DNA from 2 places in the Ornithinibacillus proteolyticus genome. Region 2 is predicted to be linked to the other one. Evidence: riboswitches for the same ligand, from Rfam matches in the RefSeq annotation. Region 2 holds a riboswitch; the other holds the start of a gene.
What was found. A riboswitch is a leader RNA that binds a small molecule or an ion and turns the genes downstream of it on or off. The one in region 2 is predicted to bind thiamine pyrophosphate.

Region 1 (8,051 bases), on a different contig from region 2:
CGGCTTGTTGATCTGTCATAAACGTAAGAACAATAAGCGTAATGATAAGTAATGGAATTGTCCATCCGATTATTTTGGGAATTTTCGATTTAGGAGGTAGCTGCGATAACGTTTTAAGGTCATGGTCCTGCTTAATTTGCTCCTTTATCCCGGGTACATGTGCTGCACCTAGTACCGCAACAATTTTATCTCCTGGCGCTTCCTTAATCTTTTGAGCAAGATATTGGTCACGCTCATCTATGAGAGGCTTTTTTAATCTCGGAAAGCTCTCGGTAAATTCCTGTAGCATCGAATCGATCATATCCTGTGACTTCATCTTCTCCAGTTCTTCTTCCGATATAGTCTCTCTCGTAAAGATACTAGCAATGACTTGTGTTAAAAGCATTAGCTTCCCTTTCAACCCAATGCCACGCCAAATCCGTGAGAAAGTTGTTTGGATATTTCGATCTGCTAATACAAGATTAGCATTTATCTCTTTTGCCGATTCAATACCTTGAATCATTTCTTGTCCAGGATTTATACCAAATTGGCTAGCCATCCGTTTTTGAAAAGAGGAAATAGCAAGGTTCATCAATAATAGTGTTGTTTTTCTATCTTTAATAATTTGAAAAATATCTGTTTCTTTCCATTTATTCCCTTCTGTAATGGACTTATAGCGTTGTTCGTCAAGTTCCACACAGACGGAATCTGGTTGTTCTAGTTCGATAACTTGTTTAACTTGTTCTGCGCTAGTTTTGGATACATGTGCTGTACCAATCAGAATAATCTCTTTACCATTTATTTCTAAACGCGATATATTATCTTCTGACATAAAGTACCTTCCTTTATATATCTATATAAAATTAATAATAAACTAGTTTGCTAAAAATTTGAAATAAATTTATTGTGAACGAGAAAAAAGAGGTTGTGACAACCGTTTCAAGCAAAAAATAATCCGCATCCTATCGTTCGAACCACTTACCAGCTCCAGAAATATACGTTGTCTTTACTTGCAGCACCTGGATGACAGTCATCTATTCAAGAAGATCGGTCTGTCACCCACTAACTTCTACGTATATTCCTGGAAATGATATCGTGACTCTTTCGAATTTTTACTAAAACATATCGTAAAGTCTCAACCTCTTCGTTCCATTTCTATTTTTTATTTCACAATCTCTGTCATTGGAAGGTAATTCATTCTCCATTGAAGCCATTGACGTTCTCTAGTTTTTCTTGGTAAGAATTGTCTAATATCATCGATATGGAATCCTACTTGAAGTCTCTTTTCATCTAACATGATAGGACTTCTAAGCAGTCTTGGATGTTGATGAATCAAAGTTAGTAATTCTTGAAGTGGAAGGGAATCAATATCCACATCGAGTTCTTTATAGACTTTAGATCGTGTTGAGATAATTTCTTCCGTTCCTTCTACCGTTCTGCTTAAAATTTGCTGTAATTCTGGAACCGTTAATGGATCCTTTAATATATTTCGTTCAACATAATTAATATTATTTTTCCTAAACCATTCTTTTGCTTTTCTGGTTGATGAACATGCTGCACCATAAATCATGACAGTCATTTACCATTCCCCATTTCTACTATTTTTGAAAACTTTGTCTTACTTTTTAATGTGTTGTTTAAAGATTTCAATAAAATGCCTTGGAGATGATTTCAATGTATATGAAAAAACACCACAAGTTGTATGTAAGTAAAGAAGGCCAGCTCCTTCACTACCTATCTCTCGGTAAGAAATATCTAATACATCCTTAATTGGAAACTCACGATGTTTACTCTGGATTTTGTCCGTATATAGCTTCAGATAGCGCTTATCCTCCACATCAACTTGTGTTATACGGTCTACTTTTCGTTCAATCTTAAAATACTCTTGTTCCGCTAATAATGTCACGAAATCCCTCCAGGGTATATCATACTTACTACTCCATTAAACGATTTTCTTCTTCTAAAAATTTTATAAAATGATTCATCGCAAAGGCCGGCTGCTCCTTAACTCTGCGAATATAGCGATCCTTAACAGCACTTGCGATTACATCACTTTTATTGATTCGCTTAATGATATAACCCTCACTCACTTTTAAAATTTCTTTCCTCTGATGCTTTGCTTCTTTTGATAGGGCAAAACCGAATGCTCCCATTACCGCATATAAAATAAGTGATACGGTTGTTCTCGTTTCCGGCATGACCACTAGCAAAAAGAATAAATTAATCAGCGAAAATACAATGAGCGGAAACGCCCAAAATGAATATTTCGATACTTTCTTGATGAAAGGAGAAATCGTTTCGTTTAATTTATCCACTTCTTTTTTTATAAAGCTCGGCATATCTGATACAGGTAAGTTCATTAAAAATCCCACCTTTTCATTAATTTTGTCTTCCTCTGAAAATCATGATGTATTTTATAAGCTCTAAGACAGCAATCAAGGTACTTGCTACATACGTTAATGCAGCAGCGTTCAGCACTTTACTAACGCCTCGTTCCTCTTGATTCGCAATCATACCTAATTCTATTAGTTTATTCTTAGCACGCCTTGAGGCATCAAATTCTACTGGTAATGTAACAACCTGAAATAGTACGGCTGCTGAGAATAAGATGATTCCCATTCCTATCAACATACTACCCTGGGTAAATATAAACCCAGCTATTAAAAGAAATGGTGCAAGCTGTGACCCAATATTTGCAAACGGAACAAGCTTATGTCGCAGTACTAACATCGAATAATGATTCGCATGCTGAATGGCATGACCAACTTCATGTGCGGCAACAGAAAGGGATGCAATTGAATTCCCTCGATAAACCGGTTCCGATAATCGAATTACTTTAGCAGTTGGATCATAGTGATCGGAAAGTGTTCCTCGTCTAGAGAGTTCGATTCTTACATCAGAAAGCCCCTCACTGTCTAATATTCTTCTCGCAACCTCTACACCTGTCATGTTAGAGGAGGCCTTTATTTTGGAACCCTTTTTAAAATTTCCTTGTACACTAGATTGCGCCCATAGCGCAAGTCCAAAAGCAATGAGTATTAAAAAATCCATTGGATGAAATAAAAACACGACAATTCCCCCTAGATGTGTCTCATTTTCTATAAGACTTGCCAATATCATCCCAGATTTATACTTATTAGAATTGTTTTTCAATATATATATACGAAATAAGTTTGTGTTTTGTTGCACAAACACGAAAAAAATTATATCTTCTGGGTATATCATTAGTATAAAAAACAAATATGAACTGAATATGAACTAAAAAAAATTATTTAATCTATAAATTTGATACACTTTTTCCGTTACCTTTTTCGGATGGGATAAGGGTAATGATAGCCTCTCTCTGTTATCTTTTTATTCTCGTTCAGCTGGAAAAGGGTACTGATTATCCCCCTCTGTTACCTTTTCCGGCTCCTTCTACCATAAAAGGGCACTGACATTCCTCCTCTGTTACCTTTTCCTGAACCTTCTGCCAAAAAAGGGCATTGATACTCTCCCTCTGTTACCTTTTCCAGCTTCCTCTACCATAAAAGGGCACTGACACACTCTCTCTGTTACCTTTTCCGGCTCCTCCTGCCAAAAATGGGCACTGACATTACAACTCTGTTACCTTTCCCTTCTCCTCCTGCCAAAAATGGGCACCGACACTCTCCACCTGTTAACTTTTACTCTCTTTCACCAAAACGCCCCCAAATATACCTTGCATGCACTATGAACCCCATCTTCTCTACACCTAAAAACAAGTACTACAGTGACAAATGCTTTTTCATTTGATATGATTAAAGTGATTCATGACAAATGAATAGTAAAACTACTAGGGGCGCCCTAATGTGGGCTGAGAGGAATAGATTTTTCCGACCCTTATGGACCTGATCTGGTTAGTACCAGCGGAGGGAAGTAGTATGACGACTAGTCAATCTATTAATCTCAATCAATTAAGCTAGGTCCTTCTATGGGTCTGGCTTTTTTTGTGTCCCTTACAGAAAGGAGGAACGATGAATAAAACTCGTCTCATTACAACGATGGCTGTCTTGATAGCTATTGGAACCGTTACTGCTCAGCTTATTTGGTTTCCAGCAGGGGTAGCACGAGCCTACCCTATGCAGCATGCAATAAATGTTCTTACAGGTGTTCTTCTTGGACCAGGTCCAGCAGTAATTGTAGCTTTTATGATTGGCCTGCTTCGTAATGTACTCGGACTCGGAACCATACTCGCCTTTCCAGGTGGTATGATTGGTGCCTTTTTAGCTGGTTACTTATATAAAAAGTCAGGAAGAATAGGTTTGGCAGTTATCGGGGAAGGAGTCGGAAGTGGGGTAATCGGAGCATTAGCTTCCGTCCCTTTCGCTTACCTATTTATGGGAAATGCTACTGGCGCTTTTGCCTTTATGCCAGCGTTTCTTGTAAGTAGTTTACCAGGGGCTATACTCGGTTGGTTCGTTGTATCTCACATTACTAAGCTAGAAAATGTACGCTCGATTCATTTGAAAAGGTAAATTAACTAAACACTGAAAACTACTAGGGGCGCTTTTGCTGAGATAAGGTATATCCTTTGTCCCTTATTAACCTGATCTAGGTAATGCTAGCGAAGGGAAGTAGTTGAGGCCGCATATATTCCTCACATATCTACGGTACTCTCCTAGTAGCTTTCGCATTCTAAGGAGGAGTTTATCCATGTTATTCACAGAATCATTACGAGAAGAAAACAATGATATATTTCAACTTATTTTTGACCATCCCTTTGTTAAAGGAATTGGAGAGGGCGATATCCCAAAGGAAGCAATCGCTCATTATATTAAGGCAGACTTCGAGTACCTTAATGCATTCATGAAAATTTATGGGCTAGCTGCGTCTAAATCCTCAAGCCGGGATGATATACGATATTTCTTCAATAAAATGGAGTTTATATTAAAAGATGAGATTCATCCGCATCATAATTTTTGTGAGTACATTGGTGTTCCTTATGAGTCCCTCCAAGGACACCCACTACCACCGACTGCCGACCATTATATAAAACATATGCTGTACCATGCACATACCGGTTCTATGGGCGAAATATTAGGGGCCTTACTACCTTGCCCATGGACCTATTTAGAAATTGGCGACGAATTAATGAAGACGTATCAGCCAACACCAGATCATCCTTTTTATCAATGGATTACCTTTTATAGTGATGCTCGTACGAGGAGTACCACAACAGAAATGCGTGAACGATTAGATAACCTTGCCATAGAGGCGTCTCCTTCTGAAAAGAACCGCATACGTGATGCCTTTCGTAAAAGCTGTGAGCTTGAATTAGCATTTTGGGAAATGGCTTATACGTGCGAAGAGTGGCCTTCAGGAAAGGTAGTGAAGCGGATATGACACAAGTCCCATGTGCACTAACGATCGCAGGAACCGATCCAAGTGGGGGTGCAGGTATCCATGCTGATTTGAAAACATTTCAAGAGTTACAGAGCTATGGAATGTCCGTCATTACCTCGGTTGTTGCCCAAAACACAACTGGCGTGCAAGCGATTCACCACATTCCATTGGATATGATTGAACAACAGCTGGAATCTGTGATATCTGATATGCCTATTCACGCCTTTAAGACTGGTATGCTTGCTACTGTCGATATGATGAGAATCATTGCCAATCAACTTAGCAACCTCGATGCTCCTTATGTTATGGATCCTGTTATGGTTGCAACAAGTGGAGATACTCTAATTGAAAGCACTGCACGTGATTTTTTAAGAGAACAACTACTACCATTAACATCAGTCGTCACACCAAATATACCAGAGGCAGAATATTTAACTGGGGAGAAAATTACTTCTCTAGAAGACATGAAAAAAGCCGCTACAATTATTGTTCATGAGTTAGGTGCTAAAGCCGCATTAATAAAAGGTGGGCATTTACAAGAGGAAGCAATTGATTTTCTGTACGATGGAGAGCGTTTCTATTCCTTTGCTGCAGAGCGAATACCTAGTAAAAACACCCACGGCACAGGATGTACGTATTCGGCAGCCATTACTGCCTATTTAAGCAAAGGGGATTCCTTAGTTGCTGCGGTTGAAAAAGCAAAACATTTTATCACGCTAGCTATCAAGCACGCATCTAATCTAGGAGCTGGTAATGGCCCTACTAATCACTGGGGCATACGAGAGGAGAAAAACCGCTATGAACACGCAAATAATTGATACTGTACGAAAAAATAAGCCTTTAATTCACCATCTAACAAATCAAGTCGTAATGAATTTCACTGCCAATGGTCTATTGTCATTTGGTGGGGCACCAATCATGGCAAAGGCTGAAGAAGAAGCCGCTGCAATGGCTACGATTGCTGATGGTTTGTTATTGAATATCGGGACACTATCTGCAAATGATTTACAGGCCATGATTGCTGCTGGAAAAGCAGCTAATCAAAAAGGAATTCCCGTCGTACTTGATCCAGTTGGAGTAGCTGCAACTCCTTATCGTTCTAATGCAGTAAAACAACTATTGGAAGAGGTGCAGCCAACTGTTATTAAAGGAAACGCTGGGGAGCTTGCTCATCTAGTTAATGTCCCTTGGCAGACAAAAGGTGTCGATTCTTTTGGTGACGGAAACATAGAGGAAATAGCCAGAAAGGTTGCCAAAACATATCAGACAACGGCTGTACTAACTGGGAAACGCGATGTCATTAGTACAACAGAATCGACTACCATAAATGGAACCGGACACCCATTACTAGCGAAAGTAACCGGAGCAGGCTGCTTATTAGGTTCCATTATAGCTGCCTGTTTAACAACAGATGACTCTCCTTACGAGCAAGCTCAAACTGCAGTAGCCTTTTATGGATTAGCAGCGGAATACACTGCATCACAAGAACAGGTGAAAGCATCTGGAACCTTCATACCCCATTTTATTGATGCACTATCGATGGATGTCACAACACTTAAAGGAGAATCACTGTAATGCCTACTATGAATAAACAGCTCTTGCGAAAATATTTTATAATGGGTAGTCAAGATTGCACTAGAGACCCTGTAGAAATCCTAGAAATAGCAGCAAAAAGTGGTATTACCGCTTTTCAATATCGGGAAAAGGGGTACGGTTCGTTAAAGGGAAAGGAAAAATTGGAGCTTGGAAAAAAATTAAGAGCAGTTTGCAGAAGATATCATATCCCATTCTTTATCAATGACGATGTAGAATTAGCAAATGCTCTAGATGTCGATGGAATACATGTTGGTCAAGATGATCAGCCTATAGAGAAGGTTCGAGAAGAATATCCACATTTACTTATTGGCCTTTCAGTGTCTAATTGGAATGAACTAAATAATAGCCCTATTCATTTAGTAGATTATATTGGGGCTGGGCCAATATATCCTACTTCAACCAAAACAGATGCCAAAGCTGCAGTTGGTGTTGCATGGATTAAAGCAATACGTCAGCAATATCCTGACCTTCCTATAGTTGGGATTGGCGGAATCCAGCCAGACACTGCTGCCTATGTTATGGAGGCTGGTGCTGATGGAGTAGCCGTTATTTCAGCCATTACCCAAGCTGCTAACATTCAGGCTAGCGTAGAGAAACTATAAAATAGTATTGCTGTAAAAAATGGTTCCATTCTAAACGGATGTTTGGAATGGAACCATTTATTCTAATGACTTATTGGGATGTGCACGGTAAAAGTAGATCCTTTTCCTTCTTCACTCTCCACACTGATATTGAACTTATGGATGGATAAAATTTTCTTTACGATGGATAAGCCTAATCCATTCCCCTCTACTGACCGATTTCTAGAACGGTCCACCTTGTAAAAGCGAGCAAACAGATTCGGGATGGCTTCTTTTGGTATTCCAATACCATAATCTCTTACCCTAACCGTTATTTTGCCACCAATAATCTGTATAGCAATTTGGATTACGCCGTTTTCATCCGTATATTTAATCGCATTGGTAATCAAATTAAGCCACACTTGTTCCATTAAGTCTTTATCAGCAAAAATTTCCACCGGCTCTAAGTCTAATTGGATATCAATATGTTTCTTCGTCCATTGCGGTTCTGTCGTTAGTACCGAGTTTCGTATTTGCTCATCTAAGCGATAG
Region 2 (8,051 bases):
AGTAGGGTAGACTTGCCTGCTCCATTTTGGCCAACAATCGCAACCATTTCACCTTGAAATAATTCAAGATTAATATCTTGTAAGACATCTTTTCCCTTGTAACTAAAACATACATGTTCAAGAGAATAGATTATGCGTTGTTTCTGTTCGACTAATCGTTTGTCAAATGGATAAGGTGCTTGGTATTTTTTCGGTAGAAATATACCTTCTTGCTCCATTACCATATCCTGAAAAATTTCATCTGGCTGACCATTTGCCATCAAGGTACCATTTTTTCCTAAGACTAATAAGCGGTTTATAATAGGAAGCCAATCATCCGATTGATGATCAATGATAAAGAAAGCGGTATTCGTTTTCTGCTTTATTTGATGTACTAGGTTAATAAACTCTAAACTAGAAACGGGATCTAGATTTGCTGTTGGTTCATCTAATATGATTAGCTTTGGTTCTAGTAAAAGAACAGCAGCTAATGCGATTTTTTGTTTTTCTCCACCAGATAGTTCATGAAGGTTTCTTTTCATGTAGCTTTCCATCTTCATTAGTTGAAGAATTTTTTTAATGCGATTAGGCATTTCCTTTGAAGGTATCTTCTTATTTTCTAATGTAAAGGCTAGTTCGTCTTCAACAGTAAGCATGCAAAACTGACTTTCTGGGTCTTGGAATACAATCCCAATATACTGGGATAATTCTCCCTTGGCATAATTCGTTATATGATTTCCTTCAAAATAGATATCACCAGAAGAAATTCCTTCAACTGCCTCAGGATAAATCCCATTTAAGCATAGTGCGAGGCTACTTTTTCCCGAACCACTAGTCCCCATTAATAATGCAATTTGATTAGAATAGATAGAAAATGTTAAATCGTTTAAGACTGGAGATTGCTCTTTATTTTCGTACCAAAGACTAAAGTTATTTAGTTGGATTAACGGTTGGATTGCTTCGTTATACAACTTTTGATTCACGTTTTTCACGTAATTCCTTTCCTAATGCATAGCCTCTTAATACACCAGTTTTAGCCAGTTGATCTCCAATCCATTTACCTAATATCCCAGCCAGAATAGCACCACTAATAATTCGAATGATTAAAGAAGCAATAATAATCCAACTTTCTAATGCTATAATCCCTGAGGCAAATAAATGATAGCCAAAGCTCACACAGGCAGCAGTTACTCCTGAAAGCATAAGTACTGGTAACGTATATTTACGCCAACCTGTTAAAGCAAATGCTAACTCTGCACCTAATCCTTGAATAAAGCCGGACAGAATAAGTGTAGGACCAGCGGTAGTTCCCATTAATACTTCTACAACAGCTGCAATGACCTCGGCGGTTAATGCGACACCAGGTTTTCGAATAATATAGGCAGCTATTATGGATACAATGAACCAAATACCAAAAATAAATTCGTACCCTAAGGGACCTAATCCCAAGGGGGTAAGTAAGGTTGTAATTCCTTGACCTACAAAAAAGAACAAGAGATAGATAATCCCAAATACAACCCCTAAAATTGACATTAATATAATTTCTTTTAAATTCCATTTTTTAGACATGACATTACTCCTTATTTATTGGATGGACTATTTGCACTAATGGTGAACGTCATGGTTACATGAGATACCTCTTCTTGAACTTGTTGAAAGGCCTCCTGCATCGTACGGAAAATAGCATGTACATCGCCATCCAAGCGTGTTGCGTAGTGGCTTCCACTTACTGTAACGCCACGTGACTTCGATAGATCAATTTGTTGATAAATTGTATCCATATAGTCCTCTCTCCCCAATGGGTATAAGGCAAATTTACAGCCTGCCTGTTGCGTTATGGAAGCACTAAGCTCTTCGTTTAATGGTTCTTCTGTTTCATCCATATAGACATCTGCATCAGTATCTCCAGGACAGCCAATTGAAAAAGTACCACTCATTGCTACATGTTCCCCTGTTTTTGCTGCGTGTAAGAAGATGGCTTTTGTTACATCAAAAATATGGACCATCTTTCCACGTATACAAGTACTAACATCATCTGTATCCTTCCATACCTTTGATGTATCCACCTCTTCTAAAGCTGTAAGTATAATTTCTACAAACTGATTGCTCATTGGGAAAAGCGTAAACTGACAACCCGCAATTCTACTTGTACCACAAGCGTTATTCATCATAAATTCCTCCTCAAAATTTTTGCAACAAAAAAACTGCATCCCGTGGGAATGCAGTTTGGTTATGTATAGGAGTTCAAAAGTATCAAAAAAGAACAACATAAGGCCAACTACACTTCCCCACGCTAGTATTATCTAGATCGGGTTATAAGGGTCAGACAATGTCTTCTCAGCCACTTAAAGTAGCTCCCCTAGTGCAAACGATAATATGCAATTATGTTACAAAAACACTATAAACAAATATGGACCGAATGTAAAGGGGGACTTTTAGCCTAAAAAGTGATTACCACTTATTAATAGTAGGATCTAATGCTGTAAAAAACATTTATATTATTGCATTCCACGATAATTGAATTAGTCAAGCATGATATTATGAATATTTTGTAATTAAATTATAAAATTGTATAATTGAGGTTGCGGGTATTTGCAAAAAAGAAAGGGGATGGAAAAGAGAACGTATTCTATTGATGATATAGTGTCTACCGTTTACATAATTTCAAGTAATGCATAATCGTTTGAAAAAAAGTAAAATTGATAATATTGGGGAAATACCCTTAAATTTTGTCTGTTTTTGACAGTAATATGGTATTATTCAACTAGGATTTCGTATTTATGAGGTGGGAATATGGAAGTATATGTAGCACGGCAACCAATTTTAAATAAAAAGCTTGAAGTGTTTGCTTACGAATTATTATATAGGGATAACCAACGTGAGAATGTATATTTGGCGGGGAATGATAATCATGCCACCTCTGAAGTGATTAATAGCTTTTTACAGTTTGGTATTAATGACCTTTCAGAAGGAAAACCCTGTTTCATTAATTTTACTGAGACTTTATTAGAAAATACTATTCCTACATTTTTGCAGCCTGAACTAATGGTAATTGAAGTATTAGAATCGGTTAGGCCGACAGATCAAATCATAGAAACCTGTCAAAATTTAAAAAAACTAGGGTACAGAATAGCATTGGATGACTTTGAATGTAGGGAAGAAGATGAGAATTTCCATAAGCTTATTCATTTAGCAGATATTATAAAAATTGATATTCAAAAAACAAGTAGAACGGAACAGCTAAGAATTATGAATCGTCTTCAGGATACATCCATTGTCTTTCTAGCTGAAAAGGTGGAGACAAGAGAAGAATATGAACAGTGCGTAAAAGATGGTTATACATATTTTCAAGGGTACTTCTTCAGTAAACCTGTCACCTTGTCGACGAGAGACTTACCTGTACTGCACCATAACCTATTCATTCTTATCTCGGAGCTTTCTAAGGAAGAACCAGATATTGATAAAATTACACAATATATTGAGTCCGATGTGTCCCTTTCCTATAAACTATTACGATTACTTAATTCCCCAGCCATCGGACTCGTGTATGAGATTAAATCTATTAAACAATCCATCGTATTATTGGGCCTAATCGAACTTAGAAAATGGATCTATGTCATATCATTTCGAGAACGATACGATAAATCAGATCGGTTAACAGAAGAAGTCATAAAACTTAGTTTAACAAGAGCAAAGGCGAGTGAATTAATAGCACTTCACATAGGTAATCGTAAAGATAGTTCAAGATTATTTTTAACGGGTCTCTTTTCATTAGTAGATACGATTTATAAGCAACCTTTAATTCATATCTTGAAGAATCTTCCTCTCGAGCAGGTTATTAAAGATACATTATTAGGGAAAGAAACCTCATTAACTTCTGTAAAAAACTTAGTTTGTGCTGCGGAAAAAGGAGAATGGTCCAAAATGGATGCATTAGCAGGGGAATTAGGGATTAATGCTAAGTCCTTCAATAATCTCTATAAACAATCTGTTAAATGGGCAAGGGATGTTATGCTTGGAAAGGAATTAGTATAATTATAGGTCCAAAATTAAGAAGAACTTTGTCATAACAAGGACAATAGTTCTTCTTATCACTTTTTATCTTTCTTGATGATGTTTCCAATATGTGTCCTCTTTACTTACAGGACATTGTGGAAATACTTCGTTTTTACTTAATTTTGCCGTTGCCCCTGACTGACACATATAGGACCCTGATAATGGTACACCTTGACCGGTACGATATTCACGTAAATCTCTATCCAAGATACACACCTCCGCCTATAATATACCCCATATTCAAGCCTCTTACCCAAAGTATGGTTACTTTGGAGCATTTTAATGAATGTACAGAATATATCATGTATACTGATAATTAAACCTATCGATTAGGAGATGGTACTATGATTTTATATGAAATTGAACAGTCATTTAAATCTTCTAAGTTAAAAAACTTGAAACATATAATATGGAATGAGATGAAACAAAATAGTAGTATAAATGATTTACCTCCTGGAGCAGAGGTAGCTATTACAGCTGGAAGTCGTGGTATAGATAATATAGTCAAAATATTAAAAGAAATTGTTTTGTATTTACAAAGCAAGAAGCTGCGACCTTTTATTGTTCCTTCCATGGGAAGCCATGGCGGGGCAACAGCAGAAGGACAGGTTCGGGTATTAGAACATCTTGGGATTACTGAACAATCAGTTGGGGCGCCAATTCGATCGTCTATGGAAGTCATTAAAGTTGGAGAAATACATGATGATTTCCCAATCTATATGGACAAGCTAGCCTATCAGGCGGATGCGATTATAGTGATTAATCGAATCAAGTCTCATACAGCTTTTAGCGGCAAGATAGAAAGTGGTTTAAGTAAGATGGTGTTGGTTGGCTTAGGGAAGCAAAAAGGTGCAAGCTTCTTTCATAGTCAGGGAGCAGATAGGATGGAATATAATCTTGTCGAAGGCTCGAAAGTGGCACTAGAAAATTCTCCTATTCGTATGGGGCTTGCTGCCGTAGAAGACAGTTATGACCAGACCGCAATTATCCAGGGGGTCTCGGTAGATAATTGGCATGAAGAAGAGGCTAAACTATTGAAGAAAGCAAAAGAACTAATGCCTTCCTTACCCATTAAGGATATTGATTTATTAATCGTCGAAGAGATGGGAAAAAACTATAGTGGTACGGGGATGGATCCGAATATAATCGGAAGACTACGGATTGATGGAATAGAAGAACCAATAGAGCCAAGAATTAAAAGAATAGTTGTACTAGATTTATCAAGTGCTTCACATGGAAATGCACAAGGGGTAGGTCTTGCCGATTTTACTACAGAGAGATTGTTTCATAAGGTTGATAGAGAAGCAACGTATATGAACTGTATTACTAGTACTTTTTTAAGAAGAGCTATGTTTCCGTTTATCTATCCTACTGAACAAGATGCGATTGAGCAAGCATTACATAGTTTAGGGCCTAATTTTAAACGAGATAATGCTTCCATTATCCAAATTGCTAACACATTACATCTAAATCGTTTGATCGTTTCGGAAACAGTATTAAAACGTATTCCTCCCGATGTTTCATATACTGTGATAAGAGAAATGAATTGGTCATTTGAAAGAGGGGAACTTTCCTATAAATTATCTAATTAATGCAAAAGACAACTTCATTTTTTCTTCTGAAGTCAAAGCTTACATTCATTAGTTCGAATAAGAAGGAGTACATATGATAAAAAAACAGTTAAATCAGGATATTTCCATTCAACTAAAAGCGGATTATAACTTTATTTGGTTAAGCAGATTTGGTCAAGTCTTTGCAGTATTTGATCAACAAGATTCTGGTAATATAAGCTTTGGAGTAGAAAGCGAAGGAGTTAAACGATTTTTGAAATATGCAGGAGCGGAGACTCTTCATGGTTCTGTTTCTCCAGAATTGGCAGTTCAAAATCTTAAACAATCGGTTGGAATTTATCAAGACCTATCCCATGCTTCTTTAGTCAATTTATTGGATCATATGGAAGTGGGGGATGGATATTGTCTTTTATTTGATTGGTTTGGTGGAGAAGTTTTACACAATCACTGGAATTTCCCACCACCACTTAAATATGAACATCCTGATTCACCATTCTTCCGGTTTAAACAATTGCCTATAGAAAAACGACTGGCAGCTTTTAAGCAAATTTTGGAATTTCACGTTCATGTTGAACGTCATGGATATGTTGCCATTGATTTTTATGATGGAAGTATATTATATGATTTCACGAATTACCAGCTTAAAATTTGTGATATTGATTTATATCAGAAAAAGCCATATATAAACACGATGGGGAGGATGTGGGGCTCATCTCGATTCATGTCCCCAGAAGAATTTGAATTAGGTGCTGTAATAGACGGCAGCACAAACGTCTTTAATATGGGAGCGATGGCTTTTTCCCTATTAGGTGGAGAATTAAATCGTTCATATGATAAATGGGAAGCTGGCAGAGAGCTGTATGAGGTTGCCATTAAGGCGGTGGAAAAGGATCGAAACAAACGCTTCCCTAGTGTAGAAGTGTTTTATCAAGAGTGGAATAAAAGCGACTCTTGAGTAAATACAACGATGCACGATAACAGCTCCGAAAATAAATGTAGAAGCCTAGCTTAACAGCTTTAGCAAGCGTTATTTCCGGAGCCGTGTGAGGTGCACGTTATATCATTCAAGTTGTTAGTTGAATATCGTTTTCCTACTAAAAACTATTTTATTTAACTTGGCCATACGAATTAACTTCAAACAAATCAATTAACTCAATGTCCTTATGATTATCTTTAAACCAGTTCAATGCAAACTCATTACGGAATAGGACGAGATAATTATCGTTACGATCACGAACAAGTAAATTACGATCATCAAATAGCGATTCCTTTACCTGTTCTGCCTTCAACCATCGAGGTATCCGTTCCCCAATCGATTCAAACATAACCTCTACATTGTATTCATTTTCCATACGGTATTTAAACACTTCGTATTGCAATTCACCTACTGCTCCGAGAATATAGGACTCCGTTCGTTTGTCTTTAAATAGTTGAATGGCTCCTTCTTGTACAAGCTGCTCAATTCCTTTTTTGAACTGTTTCGACTTCATAACATTTTTTGCCATTACTTTTTTAAATAATTCAGGTGGAAACTTTGGAAGTTCATCAAATTCAAAAGCTGCCTTTCCTTCTAGTAATGTATCTCCAATTTGATAGGCATTAGGATCATAGATTCCAATAATATCTCCAGCATAAGCTTCATCGATTGTATCTCGGGTAGAAGCAACAATTTGTTGCGATTGTGATAGCTTAAATACTTTACCTGTACGGGATAGCTTCACACTCATACCACGTTCAAACTTACCAGAGCAAACGCGAACGAAGGCAATCCGGTCTCGGTGTTTAGTGTTCATATTCGCTTGAATTTTAAAGATAAATCCAGAGAAATCAGGATTATCCGGGGATACAATTCCCTCAGTTGACCTTCTAGCTTGGGGTGACGGTGCAAGCTTTATAAATGTATCAAAAAAGTCATGGACACCAAAGGGAGCTAGTGCACTTCCGAAAAATACTGGTGTTTGCTCTCCGTTTAAAACAGCTTCTAATGAGAATTGGTTACCAGCCTCATCTAATAATGCTAATTCCTCTTTTGCGGCCTCAAATTCGCTTGTGGTAATCATAGCTTGATTATCTTCGTTCTCTAGTTCTCCATACGGAATGTGAGATTCAGCTTCATTACCATTAAATTTAATAAATTGTTGATTCATTCTATCGAATATACCAAGGAAACGTTTCCCCATACCGACAGGCCAGTTCATAGGGTATGTTTCGATTTCCAGAACTTCCTCAATCTCTTCTAATAGTTCGAAGGGTTCTCTACCTTCACGGTCCAATTTATTAATAAACGTAAAAATAGGAATACCACGCATTCTACATACTTTAAATAATTTAATTGTTTGTGGTTCAATACCTTTTACCGAATCAATAATCATAACAACACTATCGACAGCTGTCAGTGTACGATACGTATCCTCACTGAAATCTTCGTGTCCAGGAGTATCGAGA

Region 1: it holds a riboswitch for thiamine pyrophosphate, as region 2 does, so the genes downstream of both, tenA (thiaminase II) here and AAIB49_RS03595 (YkoF family thiamine/hydroxymethylpyrimidine-binding protein) in region 2, are expected to answer to the same signal.

Annotation. Positions count from the first base shown of each region.
Region 1 covers NZ_JBCPXV010000009.1:54,611-62,661, reverse strand. The annotation lists gene AAIB49_RS06475 (TraB/GumN family protein) at 1-811, opposite strand, end outside; gene AAIB49_RS06470 (Spx/MgsR family RNA polymerase-binding regulatory protein) at 1,142-1,558, opposite strand; gene AAIB49_RS06465 (hypothetical protein) at 1,598-1,885, opposite strand; gene AAIB49_RS06460 (YwnF family protein) at 1,914-2,339, opposite strand; gene AAIB49_RS06455 (zinc metallopeptidase) at 2,359-3,030, opposite strand; TPP riboswitch at 3,786-3,892, shown strand; gene thiW (energy coupling factor transporter S component ThiW) at 3,975-4,475, shown strand; TPP riboswitch at 4,490-4,590, shown strand; gene tenA (thiaminase II) at 4,654-5,343, shown strand; gene thiD (bifunctional hydroxymethylpyrimidine kinase/phosphomethylpyrimidine kinase) at 5,340-6,161, shown strand; gene thiM (hydroxyethylthiazole kinase) at 6,142-6,918, shown strand; gene thiE (thiamine phosphate synthase) at 6,927-7,541, shown strand; gene AAIB49_RS06425 (sensor histidine kinase) at 7,604-8,051, opposite strand, start outside.
Region 2 covers NZ_JBCPXV010000004.1:51,229-59,279, forward strand. The annotation lists gene AAIB49_RS03585 (ABC transporter ATP-binding protein) at 1-971, opposite strand, end outside; gene AAIB49_RS03590 (ECF transporter S component) at 943-1,548, opposite strand; gene AAIB49_RS03595 (YkoF family thiamine/hydroxymethylpyrimidine-binding protein) at 1,560-2,150, opposite strand; TPP riboswitch at 2,248-2,350, opposite strand; gene AAIB49_RS03600 (EAL and HDOD domain-containing protein) at 2,773-4,014, shown strand; gene AAIB49_RS03605 (hypothetical protein) at 4,078-4,242, opposite strand; gene AAIB49_RS03610 (nickel pincer cofactor-dependent isomerase, group 22) at 4,380-5,627, shown strand; gene AAIB49_RS03615 (serine/threonine-protein kinase) at 5,701-6,561, shown strand; gene AAIB49_RS03620 (peptide chain release factor 3) at 6,713-8,051, opposite strand, start outside.